2 regions of the Pseudomonas sp. FG35 genome follow, and region 2 is predicted to be linked to the other one. Evidence: predicted binding sites of a transcription regulator. Region 2 holds the regulator's gene; the other holds the start of a gene.
The links. The regulator FliA, encoded in region 2, starts transcription of late flagellar genes. The targets are predictions, from matches to a motif close to CTAAAGTTTNNNNNNNNNNNGCCGNTAA.
Positions count from the first base shown of each region.

Region 1: a site for FliA is predicted at 1,854-1,881, ahead of ACODTD_RS15300 (methyl-accepting chemotaxis protein). Genes of this name have one in related genera too.

Region 1 covers NZ_JBMDJR010000007.1:50,721-54,125, reverse strand. Annotated here, with positions in the region: gene clpB (ATP-dependent chaperone ClpB) at 1-1,079, shown strand, start outside; tRNA gene ACODTD_RS15320 (tRNA-Asn) at 1,378-1,453, shown strand; tRNA gene ACODTD_RS15315 (tRNA-Pro) at 1,463-1,539, shown strand; tRNA gene ACODTD_RS15310 (tRNA-Lys) at 1,545-1,620, shown strand; tRNA gene ACODTD_RS15305 (tRNA-Pro) at 1,717-1,793, shown strand; gene ACODTD_RS15300 (methyl-accepting chemotaxis protein) at 1,954-3,405, shown strand, end outside.
Region 2 covers NZ_JBMDJR010000017.1:41,689-45,093, forward strand. Annotated here, with positions in the region: gene ACODTD_RS25330 (chemotaxis protein CheA) at 1-96, opposite strand, end outside; gene ACODTD_RS25335 (protein phosphatase CheZ) at 136-924, opposite strand; gene ACODTD_RS25340 (chemotaxis response regulator CheY) at 942-1,313, opposite strand; gene fliA (RNA polymerase sigma factor FliA) at 1,481-2,221, opposite strand; gene fleN (flagellar synthesis regulator FleN) at 2,218-3,048, opposite strand; gene flhF (flagellar biosynthesis GTPase FlhF) at 3,162-3,405, opposite strand, start outside.

The sequences.
Region 1 (3,405 bases), on a different contig from region 2:
ACCGCATGGCCGAGTTGCAGTATGGGGTGATCCCGGATCTGGAACGCAGCCTGCAAATGGTCGACCAGCACGGCAAGAGCGAAAACCAGTTGCTGCGCAGCAAAGTGACCGAAGAGGAAATCGCCGAAGTCGTTTCGAAGTGGACCGGTATTCCGGTGTCGAAAATGCTCGAAGGCGAACGCGACAAGCTGATGAAGATGGAAAGCCTGCTGCACCAACGCGTGATCGGCCAGGACGAAGCGGTGGTGGCAGTAGCCAACGCGGTCCGGCGTTCGCGCGCCGGGTTGTCCGACCCGAACCGCCCGAGCGGTTCGTTCATGTTCCTCGGCCCGACCGGTGTCGGTAAAACCGAGCTGTGCAAGGCGCTGGCCGAATTCCTCTTCGATACGGAAGAGGCGATGGTGCGAATCGACATGTCCGAGTTCATGGAGAAACATTCCGTGGCACGGTTGATCGGGGCACCACCGGGCTACGTCGGCTACGAAGAGGGTGGTTACCTGACCGAAGCGGTACGGCGCAAGCCTTACTCGGTGATCCTGCTGGACGAAGTCGAGAAGGCGCATCCGGACGTGTTCAACATCCTGCTGCAAGTGTTGGAGGATGGTCGTCTGACCGACAGCCATGGCCGCACGGTGGACTTCCGCAATACCGTGATCGTCATGACCTCCAACCTCGGTTCGATGCAGATCCAGGAACTGGTCGGTGATCGTGAAGCGCAACGAGCAGCGGTGATGGATGCGATTTCCACCCACTTCCGTCCGGAGTTCATCAACCGGGTCGACGAAGTGGTAATTTTCGAGCCATTGGCGCGGGATCAGATCGCGGGCATCACCGAGATCCAGCTGGGCCGTCTGCGCAGCCGTCTGGCCGAGCGCGAGCTGAAGCTGGAACTGAGCCCTGAGGCAATGGACAAGCTGATTGCCGTCGGTTACGACCCGGTCTATGGCGCACGGCCGCTGAAGCGGGCGATCCAGCGCTGGATCGAGAACCCGTTGGCGCAGTTGATCCTGTCGGGACGCTTCATGCCGGGCGAGACCGCAACCGGTGTGGTGCAGAACGACGAGATCACGTTCAACTGACACCTGCCGGTGGTGAAGTAAGGAAGGCCTCGCACTGCGAGGCCTTTTTTTTCGCCAGGCTGTTGAACTCAAAGGAAAAGGCTTGTAAAGTGCGCCCCGCAGTCAGTCACCAACACGGTTTCAGCTCACTGAGCAGAAAACTGAAATAAGTTGCAAATCATTAACTTGAAAGCAATTTAGGGGGTTGACAGAGGTGTTCTAGGTTGTAGAATAGCGCGCCTCAGACACACGAACGCAGCGATGCGAAAACGATGTCTAAAAGCTGCAAGTTTCACCGTTGTAAATTGAAATATGTAGTTCCGTGATAGCTCAGTCGGTAGAGCAAATGACTGTTAATCATTGGGTCCCAGGTTCGAGTCCTGGTCACGGAGCCAATTTCAAACCGGGGTATAGCGCAGTCCGGTAGCGCGCCTGCTTTGGGAGCAGGATGTCAGGAGTTCGAATCCCCTTACCCCGACCATTTTTGGGTCGTTAGCTCAGTTGGTAGAGCAGTTGGCTTTTAACCAATTGGTCGTAGGTTCGAATCCCACACGACCCACCATTTTTGAAACCAGGTAACACTGGGATCGAATCTTAAGATCAGAGGCCAAAAGCGCTGATCGAAGAAGGCGATCTTTGAAAGGTCGCCTTTTTTTACCGGGGTATAGCGCAGTCCGGTAGCGCGCCTGCTTTGGGAGCAGGATGTCGGGAGTTCGAATCCCCCTACCCCGACCATATTAAAAATCCTCGTATCGAAAGATACGGGGATTTTTTTTGCCCTGCGGAAATGTTTCATTCAAGTCGTCATACAACTTGCCGATAGCCCGCTAACGAAAGGGGCCTGCCGCATCAAGCGCCCCTGAATTCTGCCAATACAAGAAAAAGGGCGTTCGTCATGTTGCTTCGTCAGTTGAATATTGCTCCCCGTGCCGCCTTGGGCTTCGCCCTGATCGCGGTGCTGGTGGCATTGCTGGGGGTGTTTGCGCTGGGGCAGATGTCGAGCATCCGCGACAGCGAAGTGGCAGTGGAGACGCAATGGCTGCCGAGCATTCGCGGCGGTGACGAGATTCGCGAGATCATGCTGCGCATTCGCACCATCTCCCTGCGCATGGCGCTGGATCAGGATCCGGCCAACATCGCCACGTACCGGAGCCAGATGGACACCCGCGACAAGGAACTGAGCGAGAAAATCGCCGCTTACGACCGGCTGGTGACGACCCCGGAAGGTCAGCAGTTGTACGATCAGTTCAAGAAAACCTTCGCCGCCTACCGTACCGGGATCGCTCAGTCATTCACTCTCGCCGAGCAAGGCAAGCGTGACGAGCTGACCAAGCTGCTGCTGGTCGACATGAAAACCGTGGTCGACGGCTCCGGTAAACAACTCAATGACCTGGCAGACCTGTTCGCCCGTCAGGTCGCCGCTGAAAGCCAGAACTCTGCCGCCCACTACGAAACCTCGCGCACTATCGTGAGCTTGTTCATTGCTTTGGCGGCGCTGGCCACCGTCGCCTTGGCCATGTTGCTGACCCGCAGCATCGTCCGCCCCCTGAGCGCCGCCGTCGACGCCGCTGAGCACGTCGCCAGAGGCGATCTGACCCGTCCGATCGAAACTCACGGCAACGATGAGGTCAGCCGTCTGCTCAAGGCGTTGGCGACCATGCAGCAGAACCTGCGCGAAACCCTGCAGGGCATCAGTGGCTCGGCCACGCAACTGGCGACCGCTTCCGACGAACTGAGCGCGGTGACCCACGACAGCACGCAAGGGCTGCAGCAGCAGAACAACGAAATCGAACAAGCCGCCACCGCGGTCAACGAGATGACCACAGCGGTGGAGGAAGTCGCTCGCAATGCGGTGTCGACGTCCGACGCCACCCGCCAGTCCAGCGAGTCGGCGCAGTTGGGCCAGGAGCGGGTCAGTGAAACTGCTGGCGCCATCAACGCCCTGGCCAGTGAAGTCGAGCACACTGGTGAGTTGGTGCAATCGCTGGCCAATCAGTCGCAAGACATCGGCAAAGTGCTGGATGTGATCCGGGCGATCGCCGAACAGACCAACCTGCTGGCACTCAACGCCGCCATCGAAGCCGCGCGGGCCGGGGAGAGCGGACGCGGGTTTGCGGTGGTCGCCGATGAAGTCCGGGCGCTGGCTTATCGCACTCAGCAATCGACCCAGGAAATCGAGCAGATGGTGCAGGGCATGCGCAACGGTTCGAGCCTGGCGCTGGAGTCGATGCAGGCCAGTGCCTCGCGGGCGGCCACTACGCTGGTGCTGGCGGAGCGGGCCGGTGAAGCGTTGCAGACGATCACGGCCTCGGTAAACGAAATCCACGAGCGCAATCTGGTGATCGCC
Region 2 (3,405 bases):
TTCCAGCTCGACCAGTTGTTCGGACAGTTGCTCAAGAATCTCGCCGGCCTCAACCAGGAAATCCTGAAGGATCTCTTCATCGGCGCCGAAGCTCATTAATGGGGTGCTCCTACAGGTCTAAAAACCCAAAAAAACTCAAAATCCAAGGCTGGATAACAAATCGTCCACATCGTCCTGACCGGACACAACGTCTTCTCGTTTATCGGCATGAATCTGCGGACCTTCACCCTGCGAGAGATGTTTTTGTGGATCTTTTTCAGCAAGCATCGCCGCACGGTCATGTTCGATGCCCGCAAAGCGGTCCACCTGGCTGGCCATGAGCACGAGCTTGAGCAGGTTGCTTTCGACTTCGGTGACCAATTGGGTCACGCGCTTGATCACCTGACCGGTGAGGTCCTGGTAATCCTGGGCGAGCAGAATGTCGTTCAGATTGCTCGACACCGCGCGGTTGTCCGCGCTGCTGCGTGCCAGAAAACCGTCGACCCGGCGCGCCAGCTCACGGAACTCTTCAGCCCCGACCTCACGGCGCATGAAGCGGCCCCAATCGGCGCTCAAGGCCTGGGCTTCGTCAGCCAGGCCATTGACCACGGGGGTCGCGCTTTCCACCAGATCCATGGTGCGGTTGGCGGCAGCTTCGGTCAGTTTGACCACGTAGCCCAGGCGCTCGGTAGCGTCGGTGATTTGCGACACTTCCTCAGCCTGCGGCATGTGCGGATCGATCTGGAAGTTGACGATCGCACTGTGCAGTTCACGCGTGAGCTTGCCCACTTCCTGGTACAGGCCACGGTCACGGGTCTGATTGAGCTCATGGATCAGTTGCACGGCGTCGCCGAACTTGCCTTTTTCAAGGCTTTCGACCAGTTCGACGGCGTGTTTTTTCAGAGTCGACTCGAAGTCGCCCTGTGAAGATTCGTTATGCTCCATAGCTCCCCCGCGCGTCATCAGCCGATGCGTTCGAAAATCTTCTCGATTTTTTCTTTCAGCGCCTGAGCCGTGAAAGGTTTGACCACGTAGCCGTTAACGCCGGCCTGGGCCGCTTCGATGATCTGCTCGCGCTTGGCTTCAGCGGTCACCATCAGCACCGGCAGGTGCTTGAGCTTTTCATCGGCGCGCACGTGGCGCAGCAGGTCGATACCGGTCATGCCGGGCATGTTCCAGTCGGTCACCAGAAAGTCGATGCTGCCGCTGTTGAGCACCGGAATGGCAGTAGTGCCATCGTCGGCTTCAACGGTGTTGGTGAACCCGAGATCACGCAACAGGTTCTTGATGATCCGCCGCATCGTTGAGAAGTCATCAACGATGAGGATTTTCATGTCTTTGTTCAATTCGACCTCCAAGCAGTCTTAAACGCGCCCAGCACCTGGACGCGCCATTTCAATCAATCCGGCAAAACACTCGATGACTGTCTGGAGCACAACAGAGCAAGACCGGTGCCGTTCACCACCGCACCAGCCTCGTTCGCAGTGTCCCCACACTGCCTTCAGCGCGCTCGCCACTCCCCCAAACGCCCCCGCAAGCGGGCCGCGCACTGGCTGTGTAACTGGCTGACCCGCGATTCACTGACGCCAAGGACTTCACCGATCTCCTTGAGGTTCAGCTCTTCGTCGTAGTACAGCGCCAACACCAGTCGCTCACGCTCCGGCAAATTGGCAATCGCGTCCGCCAGCGCGGCCTGGAAACGTTCGTCTTCCAGATCGCGCGACGGCTCCAGATGAGCACTGGCGCCATCCTCGTGCAGCCCTTCGTGTTCGCCGTCCTGCAACAGGTCGTCGAAACTGAACAGGCGGCTGCCCAGGGTGTCGTTCAAAATCCCGTAGTAATCGTCGAGACTCAATTGGAGTTCGGCCGCAACTTCGTGATCTTTAGCGTCACGGCCGGTTTTAGCTTCAATCGAGCGAATCGCGTCGCTGACCATGCGGGTATTGCGGTGAACCGAGCGTGGTGCCCAGTCCCCCTTACGGACTTCATCGAGCATCGCACCACGGATCCGGATGCCCGCGTACGTTTCAAAACTGGCGCCCTTGCTGGCGTCGTATTTGGTCGAGACTTCGAGCAGGCCGATCATCCCGGCCTGGATCAGGTCTTCGACCTGCACACTGGCCGGCAACCGCGCCAGCAAGTGGTAGGCGATGCGTTTGACCAGTGGCGCGTAACGCTCGATCAGCTCGTACTGCGCGTCACGCGCCGACTTCTTGTAGAAATTCATACCGCTGGCGGTCATAGCACAGGTCCTGCCGTTTGCTGCACGAGGCGCTCGACGAAAAATTCGAGGTGGCCGCGCGGGTTGGCGGGCAGCGGCCAGGTGTCGACCTTCTGTGCGATCGCCTTGAACGCCAGTGCGCACTTGGAACGCGGGAAGGCTTCATAGACCGCACGCTGCTTCTGCACCGCCTTGCGCACGCTTTCGTCGTAGGGCACCGCGCCGACGTATTGTAGGGCGACGTCGAGGAAGCGATCCGTGACCTTGGTCAACTTGGCGAACAGATTGCGACCTTCCTGCGGGCTCTGGGCCATGTTGGCCAGGACGCGGAAGCGGTTCATGCCGTAATCGCGGTTGAGCAGTTTGATCAGCGCGTAGGCGTCGGTGATCGAGGTCGGCTCGTCGCAGACCACCAGCAACACTTCTTGCGCTGCGCGAACAAAACTGACTACCGAGTCACCAATACCCGCAGCGGTGTCGATCACCAGCACGTCGAGATTGTCGCCGATGTCGCTGAAGGCCTGAATCAGGCCGGCATGCTGGGCCGGGCTCAGGTGAACCATGCTCTGGGTGCCGGAAGCGGCCGGCACGATGCGGATCCCGCCGGGGCCCTGTAACAGGACGTCGCGCAGCTCGCAGCGGCCTTCGATCACGTCGGCCAGGGTTCGTTTGGGTGTGAGGCCCAGCAGAACGTCGACGTTCGCCAGCCCCAGGTCGGCGTCCAGCAGCATGACCCGACGGCCAAGCTCTGCCAGGGCCAGGGACAAGTTCACTGACACATTAGTCTTGCCGACGCCACCTTTGCCGCCGGTCACCGCGATCACCTGTACGGGATGCATGCTGCCCATGTTATTTCTTTACCTTGTCTTGCATAGACGGAGGCCACATTACTGGCTGCGCGTTCACAACCGGAACAATGCGTGGCAGGCCATCGATGTAGGTACGAAAACTGTTCATTACCTCAGCCAACCTGCTTGGTCGGACTGTGGTAGATATCAGCGAACATGTCAGCCATGGCTTCTTCGCTGGGTTCTTCCTGCATTTGCACGCTGACGGCGCGACTGACCAGTTGATGACGCCGCGGCAGATGCAGATCATCCGGAATCCGTGGGCCATCGGTCAGGTAGGCAACCGGCAGTTCGTGACTGATCGCCAGGCTCAACACTTCGCCCAGACTGGCCGTCTCATCCAGTTTAGTCAGGATG